One region of the Vibrio sp. QJM3NY_35 genome, then DNA from elsewhere that is predicted to be linked to it. Evidence: predicted binding sites of a transcription regulator. Region 1 holds the regulator's gene; each other region holds the start of a gene.

Region 1 (5,190 bases):
GACTAATATGCACAATGAAGTTTTTAAGGCACCTAACATTGATATTATTCAACTGGTTACCCATAGCCTGTTTTTGTATCTCGTACAAGTGAAAGCCTTGCGCTTATGCCGAGAATCAACCAAGCTCAAATAAAAACGTGGGCGTTTCACTGCAAGCTCAACACGTTATCAAAGCCCATCAAAGAAGCATGGATCGTTTTTATGACAATATTTACCGCAGCCGCTGGTCTCTCTAATCCGCACTTACAAACCTTAGTGCCACGGTTTATTAGAAAACAGGCGCTGTTTCATCCTCACTGGCAAACCTTAGAAACTCCCGATGGTGACTTTCTTGATCTTGCTTGGAGCGAATCACCCGACGGTGACAACCCAAGCAATGATGATCGAAGTAACAAGCCGATATTCGTTCTATTCCATGGTTTAGAAGGTAGCTTTGAGAGCCCTTACGCCAACGGACTGATGAATGCATTTGCTAAAGATGGTTGGTTATCGGTAATGATGCACTTCAGAGGCTGCAGCGGAAAACCCAATCGCCTGGCTCGCGCTTACCATTCAGGTGAGGTCGAAGATGCGCGCTTTTTCCTAAGACACCTACACGCGCAGTTTCCGAATAACCCTAAGGTTGCGGTTGGCATATCTTTAGGTGGAAACATGCTGGCGAACTATTTAGCTGAGTACGCAGACGACCCATTGCTGTCGGCGGCGACAATCGTATCTGCTCCATTTGACTTAGCGTGTTGCTCTAGTCGCATTGAGCGCGGTTTCTCCAAGCTTTATAAGAAGTACCTGCTCAACTCTCTAAAATCGAATGCGCTAAAAAAAGTTAACTTGCTACAGGAAAAACTTGGCATCACAGCTGAAGCCATCAAGAACATAACCAAACTGTATGAGTTTGATGAACGAATCACTGCGCCTCTGCACGGCTTCAAAAATGCCCAAGACTATTATGCGCAATGTTCTGCGCTGCCTAAGCTCAATAAGATTAAACTGCCGACGCAGATCATTCATGCCAAAGACGACCCTTTCATGACCGATGATGTGATCCCAAAATTCGTTCTGCCCGATAACATCGATTATCGACTGTTTCAAAAAGGCGGCCATGTTGGGTTTATTACTGGCAGCACACTCAAGCCAAGATTTTGGTTAGAAGAAGCCTTGCCTGCCTACTATGAAAGTATCCAAGATTCGGCATAATGACCGAGCCTTAGTAAATAGAAGCAAAACATTACTAAGCACACGCATTTCTACATCAATAAACCTATTTATGAACATAAAAGAGAGAAGTATTTATGATCATCCCATGGCAAGACATTGCACCAGAGACACTGGAAAACCTCATCAAAGAATTCGTGCTGCGTGAAGGCACAGACTACGGCGACGTAGAGGTTTCACTGCAAAACAAGATTGACCAAGTGAAACATCAATTAGCTTCAGGAGAAGTCAGCATCGTGTTTTCTGAACTCCATGAAACCGTTGATATTCAAGTCACAAAACGCTTCTAAGCTGCGCTCATAAAGGAGCCGTGTTATAGTGGTAAACGATTGCTAACAAGTAAGTTACTCAAAAGACAAGGGTTGTCATGTCCGCTAAACATCCAATTATTGCGGTGACGGGTTCATCTGGAGCCGGCACCACCACTACCTCAGAAGCCTTCCGTAAAATGTTCAATATGATGGACGTGAAGGCAGCTTGGGTTGAAGGGGATAGTTTCCATCGCTTCACACGTCCAGAGATGGATGTCGAGATCCGTAAAGCGCGCGAGCAAGGTAAGCACATCAGCTACTTTGGTCCTCAAGCCAACGACTTTGGTGCGCTAGAAGAGTTCTTCCGTAAATACGGTAACGAAGGTACAGGTAAAGTAAGAAGCTACCTGCACACCTTTGATGAAGCCGTGCCTTACAATCAAATGCCGGGCACCTTCACGCCATGGCAAGAGATCCCGGAAAATTCCGATGTGATGTTTTACGAAGGCTTGCACGGCGGTGTGGTTGATGGCGACATTAACGTTTCTCAACACGTCGATTTGCTGATCGGCATGGTGCCCATCGTCAACTTAGAGTGGATTCAAAAATTCGTTCGTGACACTCGCGATCGTGGTCACTCACGCGAAGCGGTAATGGACTCCATTGTTCGTTCAATGGATGATTACCTCAACTACATTACCCCGCAATTTTCGCGCACTCACATAAACTTTCAGCGTGTTCCAACCGTAGATACATCGAACCCACTTAACGCCAAAGGAATTCCAAGTTTAGACGAAAGCTTCGTAGTTATACGTTTGCGTGGCATCAAAAACGTCGATTTCCCCTACCTTCTGGCTATGATTGATGGCTCTTTTATGTCTCGCCATAACACGCTAGTGGTGCCAGGCGGCAAGATGAGTTTTGCTATGGAGCTCATTGTGAGGCCAATCCTGCAACAACTTATCGAAACCGGAAAAATAGGTTAACAAAACGACATTCTGGTTGATTACTTTTCATACCGTGATCATGTGCACAATTTTGCGTAAAAAATCGTAGCTTGGTCACGATTAAAATCAAGAAATAGTACCTGAAAAAGGATACTATTCTTAAACGAAACACAAGATAGCTTGCAGCGCTCAACGAGTGCTCTTATCCTACAAGTCAATCCAGGCTTAGCTAAAATACGGAAAGCGGCAAGCATACCCTGCAGAGGAAGTGAGATATTATGGTTCTAGGTAAACCTCAAACCGATCCAACATTAGAGTGGTTCCTTTCACACTGTCATATTCATAAGTACCCTTCAAAAAGTACTTTGATTCATGCTGGTGAAAAGGCAGAAACCTTGTACTACATCGTTAAAGGTTCTGTGGCAGTTCTTATCAAAGACGAAGAAGGTAAGGAAATGATTCTTTCTTACCTAAACCAAGGCGACTTCATCGGTGAGCTTGGCTTGTTCGAAGAAGACCAAGAGCGTACTGCTTGGGTTCGTGCTAAATCTCCTTGTGAAGTAGCTGAAATTTCTTTCAAGAAATTCCGTCAACTTATCCAAGTGAACCCAGATATCCTAATGCGTCTTTCAGCGCAAATGGCAAACCGTCTACAAGTAACTAGCCAAAAGGTTGGTGACTTAGCGTTCCTTGACGTAACAGGTCGTATCGCTCAAACGCTACTAAACCTAGCGAAACAGCCAGATGCAATGACTCACCCTGACGGCATGCAAATCAAGATCACTCGTCAAGAGATTGGCCAGATCGTTGGTTGTTCTCGTGAGACAGTTGGTCGTATCTTGAAGATGCTAGAAGAGCAGAACCTAATTTCTGCACACGGTAAAACTATCGTGGTATACGGCACTCGTTAATCTCGATTAACTGAGCCAAAAATTTGAAAGCCACCAAATGCGAGTTTGGTGGCTTTTTTGTTTTCTTAAGATCTATAGAGCAGATACGAGATGCGAATAGAACACCTACAGCTTCCAAGCACAAACTGTCTCGAAGCGAAGCGTACTCGCATCTATAGGACAAAATCCGTGCTCGTATCTTTCTTTAACCGTTGGTGCTCTCAAAGATTTTGTCAGCTGATGCTGCAACAAAACCTGTGTAAAGCTCACCGTTGACCATCGCATAACGCTTAGCGAACTCATAGAAGCCCCCAGGAATCATCTCATTGCCTTCAACAAATGAAACTGGGACTTTGTCTGCCATTGTTGATGATTGCTCTAATAAGACCTCTGGAGAGCCTTTAACCTGACCGCCAGATGCATTGATCGTGAAGCCTGACTCGCTCAGGTAGTCATTCACCGCCTGCACTTCATCAAATTCATTTAGCTGGTTCACACTCACCGTAAAGTGGTTTGCACCATATCCATGAGCCGCGAGCCAAGACGCGTATTCGCTCTCTTTTGCGAGCACTTGGAAGTCAGCGAAGCTCAAATCCCAAAGACGACCGCCAAACAAGAACTCATGGCCTTGAAGCTTACTTGCGTCCACTTGCTCAACCAACTTAGCAACGATCTGTTGCAAGTCACTTGAACACTCTTCTACCTTCAACTCACTAATGAACACTTTTGGTTGTTTTGGATCTGGGTGCTCGTAATGTTTAGCCACTAACTTCTTACTCTCAAACAAGTAGTCGCCACACGCCTGATAGCCTAATTCAAGGAAAGGCTTCGCTAATGTTTCAATACCCAAAGGAGCAACATTGAAAGTACGCAGTGCAATGTGATCATTAATCAGCGCTTCGTCTTCTTTCAGCAAGTGATGCACTTTCTCAGCCGATGGACAAAGCCTGTGAATGTAATCGTCCCAAAGTGATTTAAAGAGTAGATCGGGCGTCATGGTGACTCCTTGTCAGAGGTTCTAGCAAGCTAGTAATTTGGATTAGAGAGGGAGAGGCTGAGACACAGAGTCAGCAGCCATCAGCCTGTGACATACTTTTTCTATTATTATCTACCGCCCAATCTAGATGTCGGACGTGATGGAAAAGGGAAGCGATAACACCACTTCCCTATTTCAAACTTAACGCATGAGCCTAGGACTCATTAGCCTAAATTAAAGCTCAATACCCGGGCTAAACGTTGCCGGAAGTTGAGTTTCGCCACCTTCCATTGAAGCCATAGGATAAGCACAGTAGTCCGCTGCGTAGTAAGCACTTGGGCGTAGGTTGCCCGAAGCACCCGGGCCACCAAACGGTGCATCACCACTTGCGCCTGTTAGCTGACGGTTACGGTTAACAATACCCGCACGGATATGGTCCACGAAGTATTCCCATTCAGAATCATCTGTTGATACTAAGCCAGCAGATAAACCAAAACGAGTGTCGTTAGCTAACTCGACCGCTTGCTCTAGCGATTGGTAACGAACCACTTGCAGTAATGGACCGAAGTACTCTTCATCTGGCAGTTCTGCAATATTGGTTGCATCGATAATGCCCGGAGAAACAAACGCCGCTTCACCCGCTTTTGCTTCGACTAGACTTACACCGCCTAACGATTGCAGATTCGCTTGCGCGTCCAGAATGAACTTAGCCGCAGCTTCAGAGATCTGTGGCCCCATGAAGGGTGCTGGCTCAGCGAATGGCTGATCGACACGAATCTTCAAGGTCGCAGCAACGAGCTTATCCAGTAGTTGATCGCCCTTCTCTCCAACAGGAACATATAAGCGACGTGCACATGTACAACGTTGACCCGCACTGATGAAAGCCGATTGGATGATAGTGTATACCGTTGCGT
Region 2 (5,190 bases), on a different replicon from region 1:
CGAGCTCTTGAGCGATTTGCTCATTACTGAACCCAGAATAGATCAGACCAAGTACTTGCCATTCACGCTGGGTGAGTGGGCTAGTGCGCACAAGCTCAGGAATATTCGGGTGATTAACCAAGTTCTCAACAAAGTCTTCATCGAAGTGAACCGAGCGGCTGCGTTGGGTGGTTGAGATATCTTTCATGATCTGTTGAGCGCGATGGCGTTCTAAGTCACCTAAGCCTGGCTTGTTGCTCAATTTATCCAAGATATGCCCGATAGTTCCACCGTCGACTAAGAAGTTACCAACCATACCGGTTTGGTTGGTCATATGAAGCGCTTCTTCAAGTAGCACGCGTGCGCTGTCTTCATCGTTAATTTGTGTACGCAACACCGCTTCAACGATCAAGTTTCGGTTGGTGTCTGTAATCAGATGTGAACGCTGCGCTTCACTCTTAAGAAAAATCAGCGCTTCTTCCGCATCTTCATACTGCTCAAGGATGATGTGAGAACGTACGATGTTTCGCCATTGAAGCTGGCAGAAGTGGTTACTTGCCGATTCAGGTCGAACCGCCACGCTTAGCCAATCACGGATTGCCTCTTTATTGCCTTTTACTTGCCAGAATAGAATCAAAGAAAGAGAAGCATTTGCGGTCCAATCTACGTGGTAAGTTGATTGACGTAGCAGGTGTTGAATTTGGTCGATAAACTTCGACGCTTTATCAATCTCGCCACGGCTCAATGAAATTCGAGCCAGCATTGAGTAACTGTGCAGGTGTTTACTTGGTGAGTGGTGACCAAGGATATCTAAGCCTTTGTAGCAACATTCTTCCGCTTCATCTAGTCGGTTCCAACACCAGAAGATCTGAGCGCGAACACGTAGCAAAAATTCATGCAGAGGCACGTATTGAAGCTGATGCTCTTCAATCAATTTGAATGCACTGTCTTGTAGCTCAAATGCAGCTTGAACATAACCTTGAGCAATCAAGATTTCGCTTTGTTGCAGAATCGCCCACAGAGCCTGATGATAAACCTGATACTGACGTGCCAGTTTTTCTGTTTGTTGCATCATCGGTAGCGCACGACTGAGGTTACCCATTACGTGATTCACTTCGCCAACAACCGAGGTTGCGACAATACGGCTACGATAAACAGTGGTGTTCAGTTGGCTTAACGAAAGCTCAGCCAGTTCTAACGCTTTTTCAGGTTCATTGCTGTTGATGGCAACTTGGGCGCGCAAGGCGTTGTATTGCCCTTGCTGCTGAGTATCGAGTTCAATGTTTCGCGCTTGATATTGAGTCTCAGCTTCTTCCAGCAAAGTACCCACTTGGTCATAACGGTGCTGACTTTGTGCAAGCCAAGCGCGTAGCATCGAAAGCTTTGGCTCACTGTATAGTTGATCTGTGGTTAGCTGTTTGATCGCCATTTCTAATGACGAAAGCTCACCTTGGTTGAACATCGGCCAACCGTGCTCAGTCAGGATTTGAATGATCAGTTCTGGATCTTCAGCGCGCTGTGCGTGACGTAGTGCTTGGTGTGGTGTGTTTTGCTTGATCCACGCTTTTGCAGCACTTCGATGCAGTTCAGCTTCTTGCTGAGGAATTCGAGCTTGGCGCTCATGTGCGAGGAATTCACCAAACAAGTTATGGAAGCGATACCAGTTCTTTTCACCTTCAAGCGGGTAGATGAACAAACCAAAACGGTTGAGTGATTCGATCATACCTAACGCATCTTCACGCTGTGTAAGTGCACACACAAGCTCATCGTTGAAGTGATCAAGCACAGAACATTGCATCAAGAACTGTCGGGTTTCTTTGTCTAGCAGGTCGAATACTTCTTCAACCAAGTAGTCCCAAAGATGGGCGTGGTTAAAGTGAGAGAATGACTCTGCGGACTGTGCAAGAGTGCGTTTTTGGTGTTGTGCTTGTAGCGCGATAAGTTGTAGTGCAGAAGGCCAACCTTCTACATAACTACAAATGCTGTCTGCCGTGGTGTCATCAATGCCGTCGGCTACGCGTTGGTTGAAAAAGCGTGTGGTTTCTTCGGTATCAAACGCCAACGAGTCATTACCTAATTCGATCATTAAGTCACGAACGCGCAGGTTTGCTGTACCAAGTGGTGGCGTACCACGACTGGTGACAACCAACGTTAGGTTATCGGGCATGTGTTTGAGGAAGAAGCGCATGGCTTCGTGGATGTCGTCATTGTTGACCAAGTGATAGTCATCCAACACCAGAAAGCACTCGTGATGGAATTCCGACATCTCGGCAAATACTTCACTTAATAAAGAATGCAGCGATGAAAACTGTCGCTTTTCTGCCAGTTTTTGGGCATTCGGACAGGCATTTTGAGTCGCTTTATTAAGTGATTGAAGTAGGTAGTTGATAAAGCGGAAGGCATCATTGTCGCTATCATCAATGCTGTACCAACCCACATTAGGTTTATCTACCAACCATTGTGCAGCCATGGTGGTTTTGCCGTAGCCCGCTGGAGAGCGGAACAACACAAGCTTATAGCAATCTGCATTGTGAAGCAGATCGAGAACCCTAGGTCGTAGGATTGCATTATGTAAGCGGCCGGGACGAGTCAGTTTCGAAGGGATCCACATATCGAAGTTTTACACCTATTCCGTGGCTATGTTCTGAAATATCCCAATCTATCGTTGAGTGTACTCCAATGACATGAGCCTAATTACTTAAGTCTTTACTCATATTACGTGAAGCCAAACGTTACCGACTACGATCCTCCTCAGAAACCTTGCACTCCTGCATGTTTTTGGGTGTCTACGCCCTTTATTTGAGACTTTGCTCACGTTGCGGGTTGATTTGTGAATGTGACTTCGTTCATCCCTACACGGGAATCTATGCAAAAGATGAGAGTTGGAAATTATTTTCGTGATCTGAATATCAGATTTAACAATGACTTTAATCTGGTTAAATAAAAGTCACATCAATTGAAGTTAAGTTATCGAACGGGAGCTTGTGATCTTAGTCACTCCAAGTTTTTGTTCGCAGTCAGAACATGAGAGTCAGATCACTAACCCTAAGTCGGTACGCCCCCTACGCCCTCCCATCTACTCCTAGTCAGTTGCATTAGCGGGAGGATGTTTAGTTTGTGGTGACCATGCACGATATGTCACAGATGAATTAGAACTATTAAAAGCGAGATTTCTGAAATGAAACCAACTCAGCAAAAAACTTTCGATAAAGTGTCATTCCAAGAGAGTGTTAAGAAACATTTATCTGCAACCTACGCAACAACCGTTGAAACAGCAGACAGCCGTTCATGGTATCTAGCAATGGGTCGTGCTCTTGCAGAGCTAACGACTTTTGACCTGCTAGAAACTGAAAATGATGAAAAAATTAAGAACGCGAAGAGCGTTAACTACCTATCACTTGAGTTTTTGATTGGCCGTCTAACAGGTAACAACCTGATCAGCATGGGTCTTTACGAACAGATCACTCATGCAATGGAAGAGCTAGGTCAAAACCTAACTGACCTTTTAGAAGAAGAACGCGACCCATCACTAGGTAATGGTGGTCTTGGTCGTCTAGCTGCTTGTTTCATGGATTCTTGTGCCGCTCAAGAATACCCAACAGTAGGTTACGGTCTTCACTACGAGTACGGTCTATTCAAACAATCTTTCCAAGACGGTCGTCAACAAGAAGCACCTGACGCATGGCGTGGTGTTGAAGGTTACCCATGGGAAGTAGCTCGTCCAGAACTAGCACAACACATTGGTTTTTACGGTCATGTAGACGTTGAATTCATCGACGGTAAAGAAGTTCGTACTTGGGTTCCAGGTATGGAAGTAAAAGCAATGCCTTGGGATCTACCTATCGTAGGTTACGAGTCAAACACGGTTTACCCGCTGCGTCTTTGGGAATGTCAGGCAATCGCACCATTCTCACTAGCTAGCTTTAACAACGGTGATTACTTCGAAGCGCAACACTCGCTAATCGATGCAGGTAACATCACGAAAGTTCTTTACCCGAACGACAACCACGAGAAAGGTAAGACTCTGCGCCTAATGCAGCAGTACTTCCACTCAGCAGCGTCTGTTCGCGATATTCTACGTCGTCACGAAGCCGCTGGTTTCTCTCTAGAAGATCTGCCTAAGCAAGAAACGATTCAGCTTAACGATACGCACCCAACGATTGCGATTCCTGAGCTAATGCGCATCTTGATTGACGAGAAAGGTCTATCTTGGGACCAAGCATGGGAAATCAGTGCTCATACGTTCGCTTACACGAACCACACACTACTTCCTGAAGCACTAGAGACTTGGTCTGAATCACTGATCAACCGTCTTCTTCCACGTCACATGGAAATCATCTTTGAAATCAACCACCGCTTCATGCAAGAAGTTCGTAAAATGTGGCCTGGTGACGGTGAGAAGCAAGCGAAGCTTTCTATCATCCAAGAAGGTTTCCACCGCATGGTTCGCATGGCAAACCTATGTGTGATTGGTTCTTACAAAGTGAACGGTGTAGCTGCGCTTCACTCTCAACTGGTTAAGAAAGACTTGTTCCCTGAGTTCAACGAAATCTTCCCTGGCAAACTGACTAACGTAACGAACGGCATCACGCCCCGTCGTTGGTTGAAGTTCTGTAACCCAGGCCTATCTACGCTAATCACAGGTAAGATCGGTACTGAATGGCCAGCAAAACTTGAGCAGCTAGAAGGCATCGCTAAGTTTGCAACAGACGCGAAATTCCAAAAAGAATTCATGGCGGTTAAGAAAGAAAACAAACAGCGCCTTGCTGATTGGGTTCAAGAGAACATGGGTATCGAGCTAGATACTAACGCTATCTTTGACGTTCAAATCAAACGTCTGCACGAGTACAAGCGTCAGCACCTAGATTTGCTACACATTCTATCTTTGTACCACCGCATTCTTAACGAACCTGGTTTCGAGTGTGAGCCACGCGTATGTTTCTTCGCAGCGAAAGCAGCACCGGGTTACCACCTAGCGAAAGAGATCATCTTCGCGGTTAACAAGATTGCAGAGAAGATCAACAACGACCCGCGCATCGGTAACAAGCTTAAAGTGGTATTCATTCCTGACTACCGTGTAAGCATGGCTGAAATCATCATCCCTGCAGCAGACGTTTCTCAGCAAATCTCATTAGCTGGTAAAGAAGCATCTGGTACGGGCAACATGAAGATGGCTCTAAACGGCGCGCTAACTATCGGTACGATGGATGG
Region 3 (5,190 bases), 800 kb from region 1:
CCGATAGTTCTCAATCGATCATTGGCTAAAGAAACGAGAGAAAGAGCAACGAAAAAGGGAAGCATCCGCTTCCCTTCGATTCCAATTGTTGAGTTATGACTCAACTTCAGCTTCCGTACGTCTTTTCTTAAATTCCCTATACAGTAATAAGCTCAAAGTCATAACGACTTTAGACGTTAACCATATCATTAAGAGGAACTACCTTAGATTGTGTGTGAAAAGTTACGCTAGTAGTTGAGCATATTTCGTTAAGAAAAATATGCTGTGTGAATGTTAGCAAACGTTTTCTATAAGGTCACTCAAAACAAACCGTACAGCAGCATTAATTATAAAATCTGACGCATTCGCTCTTGAGTAACTTCAACCAAGAGGTCTGGCTGGAACTTAGAAATAAAGCGGTTACACCCTACTTTCTCAACCATAGCTTCATTAAAACTTCCACTTAATGAAGTGTTTAGCGTAATAAACAGGTCATGCATTCTAGGGTCAGTACGTACTTCGTGTGTCAGCTTGTAGCCGTCCATTTCAGGCATTTCAGCATCGGTGATCATCAACAATATTTCTTGATTGATGTCTTTGCCTTCATCACACCAGCCCTTAAGTAAGGTCAGTGCTTCTAAGCCATCACAACACTCAATAATGTTCAAACCAAGCTGCGACAAGGTGCCTTTAATTTGGTTACGCGCTGTTGAAGAGTCATCAACGATAAGCACATTACGTCCTATCATCTCCTGAGCTAATTGTTCATCTAAAACGCCTTCAGAGATCGAGACATCGTAATCAATGATCTCAGCCAGCACTTTCTCAACATCGATGATCTCGACGATCTTGTGCTGCTCTTCTTCTTGAATATGCGTGATAGCGGTTAGGTAATTTGCGCGACCTGTTGTCTTTGGCGGCGGTTGGATTTCTGTCCATGTCGTGTTCACGATATTACGAACTTGCCCAACCAAGAAACCTTGTACGGTTCGGTTGTATTCCGTAATGATCAAGTTACTTTCTTGAGATTCCGCACGAGATGGTGGAAAGCCAATGGCACTGCGTAAATCGATAACAGGCACCGATTCACCACGTAAAGACGCAACACCCGTAATATGATGATGAGAGCCCGGTAAGCGAGTGAGTACTGGCACTTTGAGGACTTCTTTCACTTTAAATACGTTAATCGCAAATAGTTGACGACTATTTAAGCTGAATAACAAGAGTTCCAGACGGTTTTCACCGACCAGTTTGGTTCTCTGATCAACCGAATTTAAAACGCCAGACATACAACACCTTAGTGACAAATAATAACTGTGGCTACAATAGCCTACTTCAATAGGTTAAAGCAAAGCGCCAATGCACAGAATGCTTAAACTAAGTACAACAAATGATGTTATACAAAGCTTAAGTACATGGAAAGGTTCAGGGTAAGGCTACAAGACGAGAAAAAGGGGTTAACCTTCAATAACTTTCATTAACAGTTGGCCATCGTATAAGGCCTGCTTGATGAGCGCAGCACCTGGCATGGTTGCCTGCTTATAAAAACGAGATTCCACCAGCTCTAAGTCTTTATGGTAAACCGATAGACTCTGCTCTTCGATACACTTTTGAATCGCCGGGTATAACACGCTCTTCGCCTGATTGATAACACCACCCACCAAGATTTTCTCTGGGTTGAATAGGTTAATCACAATCGCAATCGCAGAACCTAAGTAACGACCTAACTGTTCAATCACTTCAACAGCCAACGGATCCCCATTAGCAGCCGCAGCACAGATCTGCTCAATAGTGACATCTTCAAACACCGTTAGCGTTGATTCTTCACCATTTGCCAGTCGCTCTTTGACTTGCTCACGGATTGCCTGAGAACTCGCCACCGTTTCTAAACAGCCTCGATTTCCACAGTGGCAAAGCTTGCCTTCCTTATCGATCTGGATATGCCCCAACTCACCGATGTTACCGTGACGTCCTTGCAGAACGCGACCATCAAGAATGATCCCGGCACCTAAACCGTGGTGAATCGAGATAAGAACAGAGTTGTCGTTGTCTTGTGAGTTACCAAACAGCTTCTCTGCTAATGCCCACGCTCGGGTATCATTGGCAATAAAAACTGGCAAACCGGTTTCTTTGTAGATCTCCGGCCCCAACGCTAAGTTTTCAACGTTGTAGTGCGGCATCTGCAACACAATACCTTGCTCTGAATTCACCAGACCTGGCAGTGTGATAGCGATACTCGTCACCCTGTCGAGTTGCTCGGCATAGGTTTGGAAGAACTCATCGATTTCATGGAGAAGACGCGCAAGCACATCATCTTGATCACGTTCATGGATATCAATCTTGGTATCGATAAGTACATCGCCGCCCAATTCATGGAGCGCGATCGTCAAGTATCCACGACCAAGACGCATCGACAAAAACTGCCAACCTTCGTTATTGGTTTGCAGACCGACAGCAGGACGCCCACGAGTCGTGGCTTCTTGAACCGTCGTTTCGTGAATAAGGTGAGCTTCAATGAGTTCACGGGTAATTTTAGTAATACTCGCCGGAGCCAACTCACTTTGCTTGGACAGATCGATACGAGAAATAGGACCTTTAAGGTCAATTAGTTTATATACACGACCAGCATTGACCTGTTTGATATGATCAATATGGCCCGGTTGAGCCATGTACATTTTACGCTCCAGAAATCATCAACGAGGTAATTTTTTTACTTTGCGAAGTAATTGTGAAGTCACTTGGTATATCGCCGTGACCAGTATCACGTATATACATGAATCTTTGTGTATCGAGTCAAATAGTTCGAGGAAAATTAACACCCACATCGATAATTTGCGACTTAATTTTCAGAATAAAACATCGCGTTTGAGCCCTGAATTCAATAATTAAAGGCAAATCAAGAAATATCCTCCTAGCTCCCAATAAATTATCAATTAATGCATATACTTAATTCAGTCTTTCAAAAGATTACTTGGCCTCACTCTAGGAGTATTCATGACAGCCGAATTAAGAAAAACGAAAATCGTCACAACGCTTGGCCCTTCTACTGATAAAGGTAACGTGCTTGAAGAGATAATCAAAGCCGGTGCCAATATCGTTCGTATGAACTTCTCTCACGGCACCAGCGACGACCATATACAACGCGCAGAAAACGTCCGAGCGATAGCAAAAAGGCTCGGCACTCAAATCGCTATTCTCGGAGACTTACAAGGTCCCAAGATTCGTGTGTCGACATTCAAAGATGGCAAAATTCAACTTGCCGTAGGTGACCTATTTACTCTCGACAGCAGCCTAGGTTTAGGTGAAGGCAATCAAGAAGCCGTTGGCCTTGATTACAAAGAACTGCCTAACGACGTATCCGCCGGCGATATCCTGTTGCTTGACGATGGTCGTGTTCAACTCAAAGTAACCAAAGTAGAAGGCTGTCGCGTTCATACCGAAGTCATCATTGGCGGCCCACTCTCAAATAACAAAGGCATCAACAAAAAAGGTGGTGGCCTTTCCGCAGAAGCGCTAACAGAAAAAGACAAGCGCGACATCGTCACCGCCGCACAAATCAAAGTGGATTACCTAGCGGTGTCTTTCCCTCGTAATGGTGAAGACATGCACTATGCTCGTCAGCTTGCACGAGAAGCCGGCTTAGAAGCTCACCTCGTCGCAAAAGTGGAGCGAGCAGAGACAGTAGCTACAGTTGAGAACATGGATGACATCATAATGGCCTCAGATGTGGTCATGGTGGCTCGTGGTGACCTCGGAGTGGAAATTGGCGATCCTGAGTTAGTCGGAGTACAAAAACAGCTTATACGCCGTGCCAGAGCGCTTAACCGAACTGTCATCACCGCAACTCAGATGATGGAATCAATGATTTCTGCGCCAATGCCAACCCGTGCCGAAGTTATGGATGTTGCCAACGCCGTACTCGATGGCACCGATGCTGTGATGCTGTCTGGTGAAACTGCAGCTGGTGACTACCCAGTCGAGACCGTAAAATCGATGGCTGAAGTCTGTATTGGTGCGGAAAAAATGGCAGGCATTAATAACCAATCCAATTACCGTATTGACCGCACCTTTGTTACTGCCGAAGAAACCGTTTCGATGGCGACCATCTACTCTGCGAACCATATGGAAGGCATTAAAGGCGTTGTCACTCTCACCGAGTCAGGCCGCACTGCACTGATGATGTCTCGCCTAAGTGCCGACATGCCGATCTACGCGCTGTCTCGTAACGAAGGAACGCTTAATCGCTGTACCTTATACCGAGGTGTGACACCTATCTACTTCGAGACAGAAGCTGAAGACAGCTTTGACATCGCACTATCTACACTCACTTGCCTGAAAGAAAAAGGACACCTTAAGTTTGGTGACCTAGTGATCGTCACTCAAGGCGACATTATGGATGTAGCAGGGTCAACCAACTGTATGAGAATCTTGCCTGTCACCTAATATTTGACCTTAAGGCGAAACGATTCGCCTAATCTCAAAAACTTAAAAGGGTTATCGAACCAAGTTCAATAACCCTTTTTCATTTCAGAACACGACTCACTACAATCTGCTTAAACAGCATAACGAGCTCACAGCATGCTAGCTCATCAACTTCGAGAATTACTTGCCAGCAGCAATGGTGGCTAACTGTGGCATATGAGAATTGCGAGCGTTTTCCGTTGAGGTATAGGTTTCCACAAATCGGTAACCGGCTTCTAAGCCCATTTCGTAATCGTGCAACAGGTCTTCTTTGTCGCTCATTAATGAACTCGATTTTAGTGGCTGACTTGGCGCTATCTGAACCACAAACGCGTCGTCTGGTGGCGAATTCAAAAAATCCTGAGTCAATGAGTAGGTCTGATAATGCACCATTAGCGTGTCAGCCAAGCCTGAATCAAACTTATCTCCGATTAAATGACTTACGCGATAAATATCATCTGCACCAAATAGCCAGCGACCACCGTTCAGCAGGTCTAAATGCCCACGGTCACGCTTCTGCTCTTTTGAGCGCATAATTTGTTGTTGGAAGAAAGAGGTCCAGTCGGTTTTCCACTGTTCCACTTTCTGTTGCCAATGACCTTGAACACTGTCAAAAGATTCGCGGAACCACTCCAGTTCTTCGGCAGAGATTGGTTTAGGCGCTTTGACTGAAGATCCCTTAACTGGTGCTTCAACCAAATGGGTATTACCTTCCTCCACCACTGGCTCAGTACGAATCACCACAATAGA
Region 4 (5,190 bases), on a different replicon from region 1:
AGCCGCATTCGCAATGCGACGCAGTTCTGGAGCAAAACCAAGATCAAGCATACGGTCTGCTTCATCAAGGATTAGCGTTTCAACACCATCAAGGAACAATGAGCGGTGCTCTAGGTGGTCAGCAAGACGACCAGGCGTCGCTACGATAAAGCGAGGGTACTTACGCAGTGCTTTAACTTGGTCGTTAAAGTTCTCACCACCTAAGATAAGCGCCGCTTCATAAGACAGACCACCAAGCATACTGCGCAGTTCGCCGTAAACTTGCTTCGCTAGCTCACGAGTAGGAGCCAAAATTACACCACGAGGATCTTTAGCAGAAAACGCTTTTGTTTTTAATGCTTTATGTATCATTGGCAACACAAACGCCAATGTTTTTCCTGATCCCGTTTTTGATGAAGCCAATAGATCCTTACCAGCAATAGCAACAGGGATCGCTTTTGATTGGATCTCTGTCGCCTTCTTGAAGTCGTAATGTTTTAAGTTCTTCAGTAAGCGGTTATCTAAGCCTAAATCTTTAAAGTGCAAAGGACTCTCCAGTCATGATGGTATTGAATAAAATTAATTTAACGTGACATGATACCGCGAAAGTACTTTATAAGGATAGAGATCACAGTAAATTTATCCCTTAATCTATCTTTAGCTAGAACATTGTATGCATTGCTAGCAAAGGGATAGCCCTCCAAAAACACCTTTTAGTCGCCTCTCAATCCTTCATCTCATAAGTGAGACAGAACGTGATGCTTAGCTAATTACCTCAAAAATTTAGCAATTTCTTTAGTTATTGTTTTTGCAGTTAAAAAATTAGTCGCTACAATCATTAATGAAGCGACTATATGATAAAGAATGTATAGCGCATCTTTTGATGATAAATAAGCAAGGAGTTCTTATGAATAAGACGTTAATCGCAGCTGCAGCATCAGTTTTCATTCTAGCCGGTTGTTCTTCAGAGCCAGAAGAAGCTGCAGTGTCAGAAATGGATCAACTAACTAACCAAGTGGCTCAACTTACAAGCGAAGTTGAAGCACTTAAGAGTGACAAAGCAGCCGCAGAAATGAAGGCTCAAGAAGCAGAAGCAGCCGCTATGGCAGCGAAAGAAGAAGCGGATCGTGCTAACGAACGCATCGATAACATCGCTGAGTCTTACACTAAGTAGTTTGAGATCTAATCGCGATTAAGCTGTAAATTAAATAAGTCGCAAAAAGCAGTATATAGACAGCACCACTTCTTATCGGATGTGGTGCTTTTTTTTGGGCGATACCAATTCGAGTAGAAGGTATTGATTCGAGTAGAGAAAAGATAAAACGCCCCTTGTTACAGAAGAGGCAGTCGAATTAAAACTCAATCACAGGTGGTGCTATCTCTACAGGTACGCCGTTTTGAGCAAAGATAACCGCTTTCGCCTTTGAATTTGGCAGTTCTGCGTCTTCAAGCCACCATTTTAGTTCCACAGGGATCTGTAATGATTTCTTTGAACCATCACTTCGAGTTAATGGCTCGTGCGCTTCAACAAACACACTTCTATCAGGCTCTAATGACACCTTAATCGGCTCATTGATAATGGTGACCTGTTCACCACGGTTCACTTGCTCAAATAGCCACTCAATATCTTTAGGTTCCATTCGGATACAACCAGAGCTAACTCGTAAACCTATTCCGAAGTCTTTGTTAGTACCATGGATCAAATAGTCGCCAGCGCCATAAGCAAGTCTCAAAGCATACTCACCCAATGGGTTTTCTGGCCCGGCGGGAACTACTCTCGGTAATTCAATGCCCTTTTCAAGATACTCTTTGCGGATTGAATTGGGTGGAGTCCATGTTGGATTCGGTCTTTTTTGACTTATCTTGGTGATCATCTCGGGGGTATCGCGCCCCACTCGACCGATACCTACAGGGAATACATGCACCCGATTTTTATCGGGCTCAAAGTAGTACAATCTCAACTCAGCAAGGTTGATGACAATCCCCTTTCTTGGGGTATCAGGCAGAATCAGACGACTTGGAATGCTCAACACATAACCTTCCGCGGGAAGAAAAGGATCCACTCCTTTGTTGGCTGCCATTAAAGAGAGGAAACCAATATCGTATTGCTTGGCAATGATGGCCAAGGTTTCGCCCGCCACCACTTCATGCTGCTGTATTCTGCCAACAATACGGCTTTCTGTTGGTGGCAATTCAAAGGTTGCAGCAGACACCCACGATGAAGCTATTCCACTGGCAAGCAAAGTAGTTCTTACAACAAGCGATGCTGCCCTGTGTAGTCGGGTTTTCATTGACTGCAAAGGCGTCGAGTTAGCGCAATACGACATACAAATCCTTGGTTTGTCTTTTATCAAAGTTTAGATTATCGCTGATCAAACGTCTCTACAACGTATTGTTGTCTCGAAACTGATAGGCAACAAGTTTATATGTGGGCCTTTTCCTCTCATTGGCTTGCAATTTACCCATACAAAATCGATTGCCTTTACGCTTTCAACATATTTGGTTATCAATATTAATAAAACTATAATGACAGACCTATTTTGTGACTAAAGTCTCATGGAGCCACGTTCTAACTCGCTAATATTGCCTCAACAAAACGAATTCAATTCAACAGAATCGGTAATTGATTAAATCCTGTTCCTATAATTACCGTTTAAACTTTGGAGAACGACCATGGCTACACCTCATATTAATGCTCAAGCTGGTGATTTCGCAGAAACAGTACTTATGCCGGGCGACCCGCTTCGCGCAAAATACATTGCAGAAACATTCCTTGATGACGTGAAGCAAGTTTGTGACGTTCGCAACATGTTTGGCTACACAGGCACTTACAAAGGTAAGAAAGTTTCTGTAATGGGCCACGGTATGGGTATCCCATCATGCTGCATCTACGTACACGAGCTAATCGCTGAGTTCGGCGTGAAAAACGTTATTCGTGTAGGTAGCTGTGGCGCAGTACGTGACGACGTTAAACTAATGGACGTTGTTATCGGTATGGGCGCATCTACTGACTCAAAAGTAAACCGTATTCGTTTCAACAACCACGACTTCGCTGCTATCGCTGATTTCGGTCTTCTAGAAGAAGCAGTAAACCAAGCTCGTGCACAAGAAGTTCCAGTTAAAGTTGGTAACGTATTCTCTGCAGACCTTTTCTACACTCCAGAAGCTGACCTTTTCGAAAAAATGGAAAAGCTAGGCATCCTAGGTGTTGATATGGAAGCGGCTGGTATCTACGGCGTTGCTGCAGACCTTGGTGCTAAAGCACTAACTATCCTAACAGTATCTGACCACATCATCCGTGGTGAAAAACTAAGTTCTGAAGAGCGTCAAAAATCTTTCAACGACATGATGAAAGTTGCTCTAGAGACAGCAATCAACATCTAACGATTTGATCAAAGATACATTGAAAAGCGTTACCCCGCAGCCAGGCTCGCTTGGCTGCTCAAATAATCCCGAGGGGGAGATCGTGTCTAACGACAAGCTGCCAAAAGATGCGGATGGTTTGCAACTCAACTTTTGTAAAACATTGGCGTGTGACAACTTTGGCTTGAGCGATGCAAAACGGTATGTTTTGCAACACGCGAACCCTAAGCGTCCAGCGATGGTTTGTCGTGAATGTGGAGCTTTCCCCCCCTTACTTAACAACCGTGAAGTGTTAAGCGAACTTCATCGCCTAAGACAACTTCACAGCGATGGGCTCCCTGCTTGTCGTAATGATGATTGCGATAATTTCGGCTTATCGGTTCATACCCATAAACATCTTTATCATGCCTTCGGCTACAGTGGTGACAGGCAGCGTTATCGATGCAAAGACTGCCAATCAACCTTCGTTGATAAATGGTCTGGATCCAACAAAAAACTCCAATTTCAAGAGAACCTCATGGGCTTACTGTTCATGGGCTATTCCGTACGTGAAATCTGCCGAAAATTAGAGATCAACCCAAAGACTTTCTATGATCATGTTGACCATATCGCGAGCCGTTGTCGTCGTAAATTAGCGATGATCGATGCACGATGGGTTAACCATGCGAAAGATTACGAATTCGCCTCTCACTACCAGCGTCTGCAACCACAAAGTAACAACGGTGTGGTGTGGATAGCGACGGGCGAGGCGCATTCTGGCTATATCCTTTGCCAACACGTTAACTACTCTCAAAATGAAGAACCATCGGGGAACGTCGACCACAACCCTTATGATGATGTTGCGCGCTTTGTATCCAAGGAGCACTCTTCAGAAGCGAACCTCGAACTGCCTCAGCCCTCTAACAAACTAAAAGAGCGCATTGAACAGCAGTACCAAGTGATTCTTGCGAGAGGTAACGTTGAGGACCCTATGGGTAACCTCACCACATTTAGCTACCCTTCAAAGGGTGCACTCATTCGACCGCCTTATACCTCTTATGCTCACTTCTTACATGTGTTGGATATGTGCAACGAAGATAAGCATGTCGCCATCTATATGCCACAAGATCCATTACTAAGATCTGCCGCTTTAAGCGTATGTCTGCCGCGCATTCAGAGTCAAAATATTGACCTTATGTATGTAGAGGAAGATTCAGGCTGGCAAGACGATCAAAGTTTTGAAAAGATCGACATCGTTCATATGAGTTGGTGGCGAGATCGCTGGGCTATTGCGAATCAAGGTGAAAACCAGAAAGGTATCTGCTACCTAACCGGTAACAATCCAGAACCAAAACAGTGGTTTAACACGGCCTCAATTCAACAAACTAAGTTCTATCAACAACGCTTTCAGCTGTTATTTGATAGCTTTATTAATGAGCCCAGACGTAAGCTTCGTCCTGGGGGCATTCTTCCATTGCTCGACATATTTAGAGCTTGGCACAATCTGTGCTACCAAGATAAACAAGGGCTCACGGCAGCACAACGCTTAGGCGTAGCAGAGCTGCCATTAACTCTAAAGCAACTACTTTCATAGCAACAAAGCCTATAGGTAATTATTCGGGAACTCATTGATTTTAAAGCGACAACATGAGGTAACACCCATAATTAGAAAAGATCGATGTTCCTTTGACGCTCTACGAAAGATAATTGGTGCTTATCTCAAATTACACTCTTATAATGATTGTGTTATCAATATGTTCGATAATCATGGATGTAAGTCTTGGACAAAAATCAGTACCTTCTTGAAACAGAATTAGAAAAACTCAAAACTCGTGTCGACTCTGAGCCATCGGTGATCCTAGAGATTGC

The links. Region 1 encodes CRP, which controls carbon source genes, mostly activating them, when cyclic AMP is high. Its sites were predicted from a motif close to TGTGANNNNNNTCACA; they were not measured.
Region 2: AC3CH3_RS19925 (glycogen/starch/alpha-glucan phosphorylase) is a predicted target of CRP. The motif match lies at 2,963-2,978, and genes of this name have one in related genera.
Region 3: mlc (sugar metabolism global transcriptional regulator Mlc) is a predicted target of CRP. The motif match lies at 2,730-2,745, and genes of this name have one in related genera.
Region 4: deoD (purine-nucleoside phosphorylase) is a predicted target of CRP. The motif match lies at 2,521-2,536, and genes of this name have one in related genera.

Annotation. Positions count from the first base shown of each region.
Region 1 covers NZ_CM173507.1:3,077,392-3,082,581, forward strand. The annotation lists gene AC3CH3_RS14005 (hydrolase) at 202-1,194, shown strand; gene AC3CH3_RS14010 (YheU family protein) at 1,290-1,502, shown strand; gene AC3CH3_RS14015 (phosphoribulokinase) at 1,580-2,449, shown strand; gene crp (cAMP-activated global transcriptional regulator CRP) at 2,689-3,321, shown strand; gene AC3CH3_RS14025 (2-oxoadipate dioxygenase/decarboxylase family protein) at 3,506-4,297, opposite strand; gene astD (succinylglutamate-semialdehyde dehydrogenase) at 4,511-5,190, opposite strand, start outside.
Region 2 covers NZ_CM173508.1:1,004,826-1,010,015, forward strand. The annotation lists gene malT (HTH-type transcriptional regulator MalT) at 1-2,590, opposite strand, end outside; gene AC3CH3_RS19925 (glycogen/starch/alpha-glucan phosphorylase) at 3,158-5,190, shown strand, end outside.
Region 3 covers NZ_CM173507.1:2,279,855-2,285,044, forward strand. The annotation lists gene AC3CH3_RS10175 (chemotaxis protein CheV) at 327-1,268, opposite strand; gene mlc (sugar metabolism global transcriptional regulator Mlc) at 1,437-2,654, opposite strand; gene pyk (pyruvate kinase) at 2,974-4,422, shown strand; gene AC3CH3_RS10190 (patatin-like phospholipase family protein) at 4,582-5,190, opposite strand, start outside.
Region 4 covers NZ_CM173508.1:1,025,025-1,030,214, reverse strand. The annotation lists gene AC3CH3_RS20005 (DEAD/DEAH box helicase) at 1-525, opposite strand, end outside; gene AC3CH3_RS20000 (Lpp/OprI family alanine-zipper lipoprotein) at 887-1,153, shown strand; gene AC3CH3_RS19995 (L,D-transpeptidase family protein) at 1,332-2,306, opposite strand; gene deoD (purine-nucleoside phosphorylase) at 2,653-3,363, shown strand; gene AC3CH3_RS19985 (transposase) at 3,446-4,915, shown strand; gene AC3CH3_RS19980 (hypothetical protein) at 5,102-5,190, shown strand, end outside.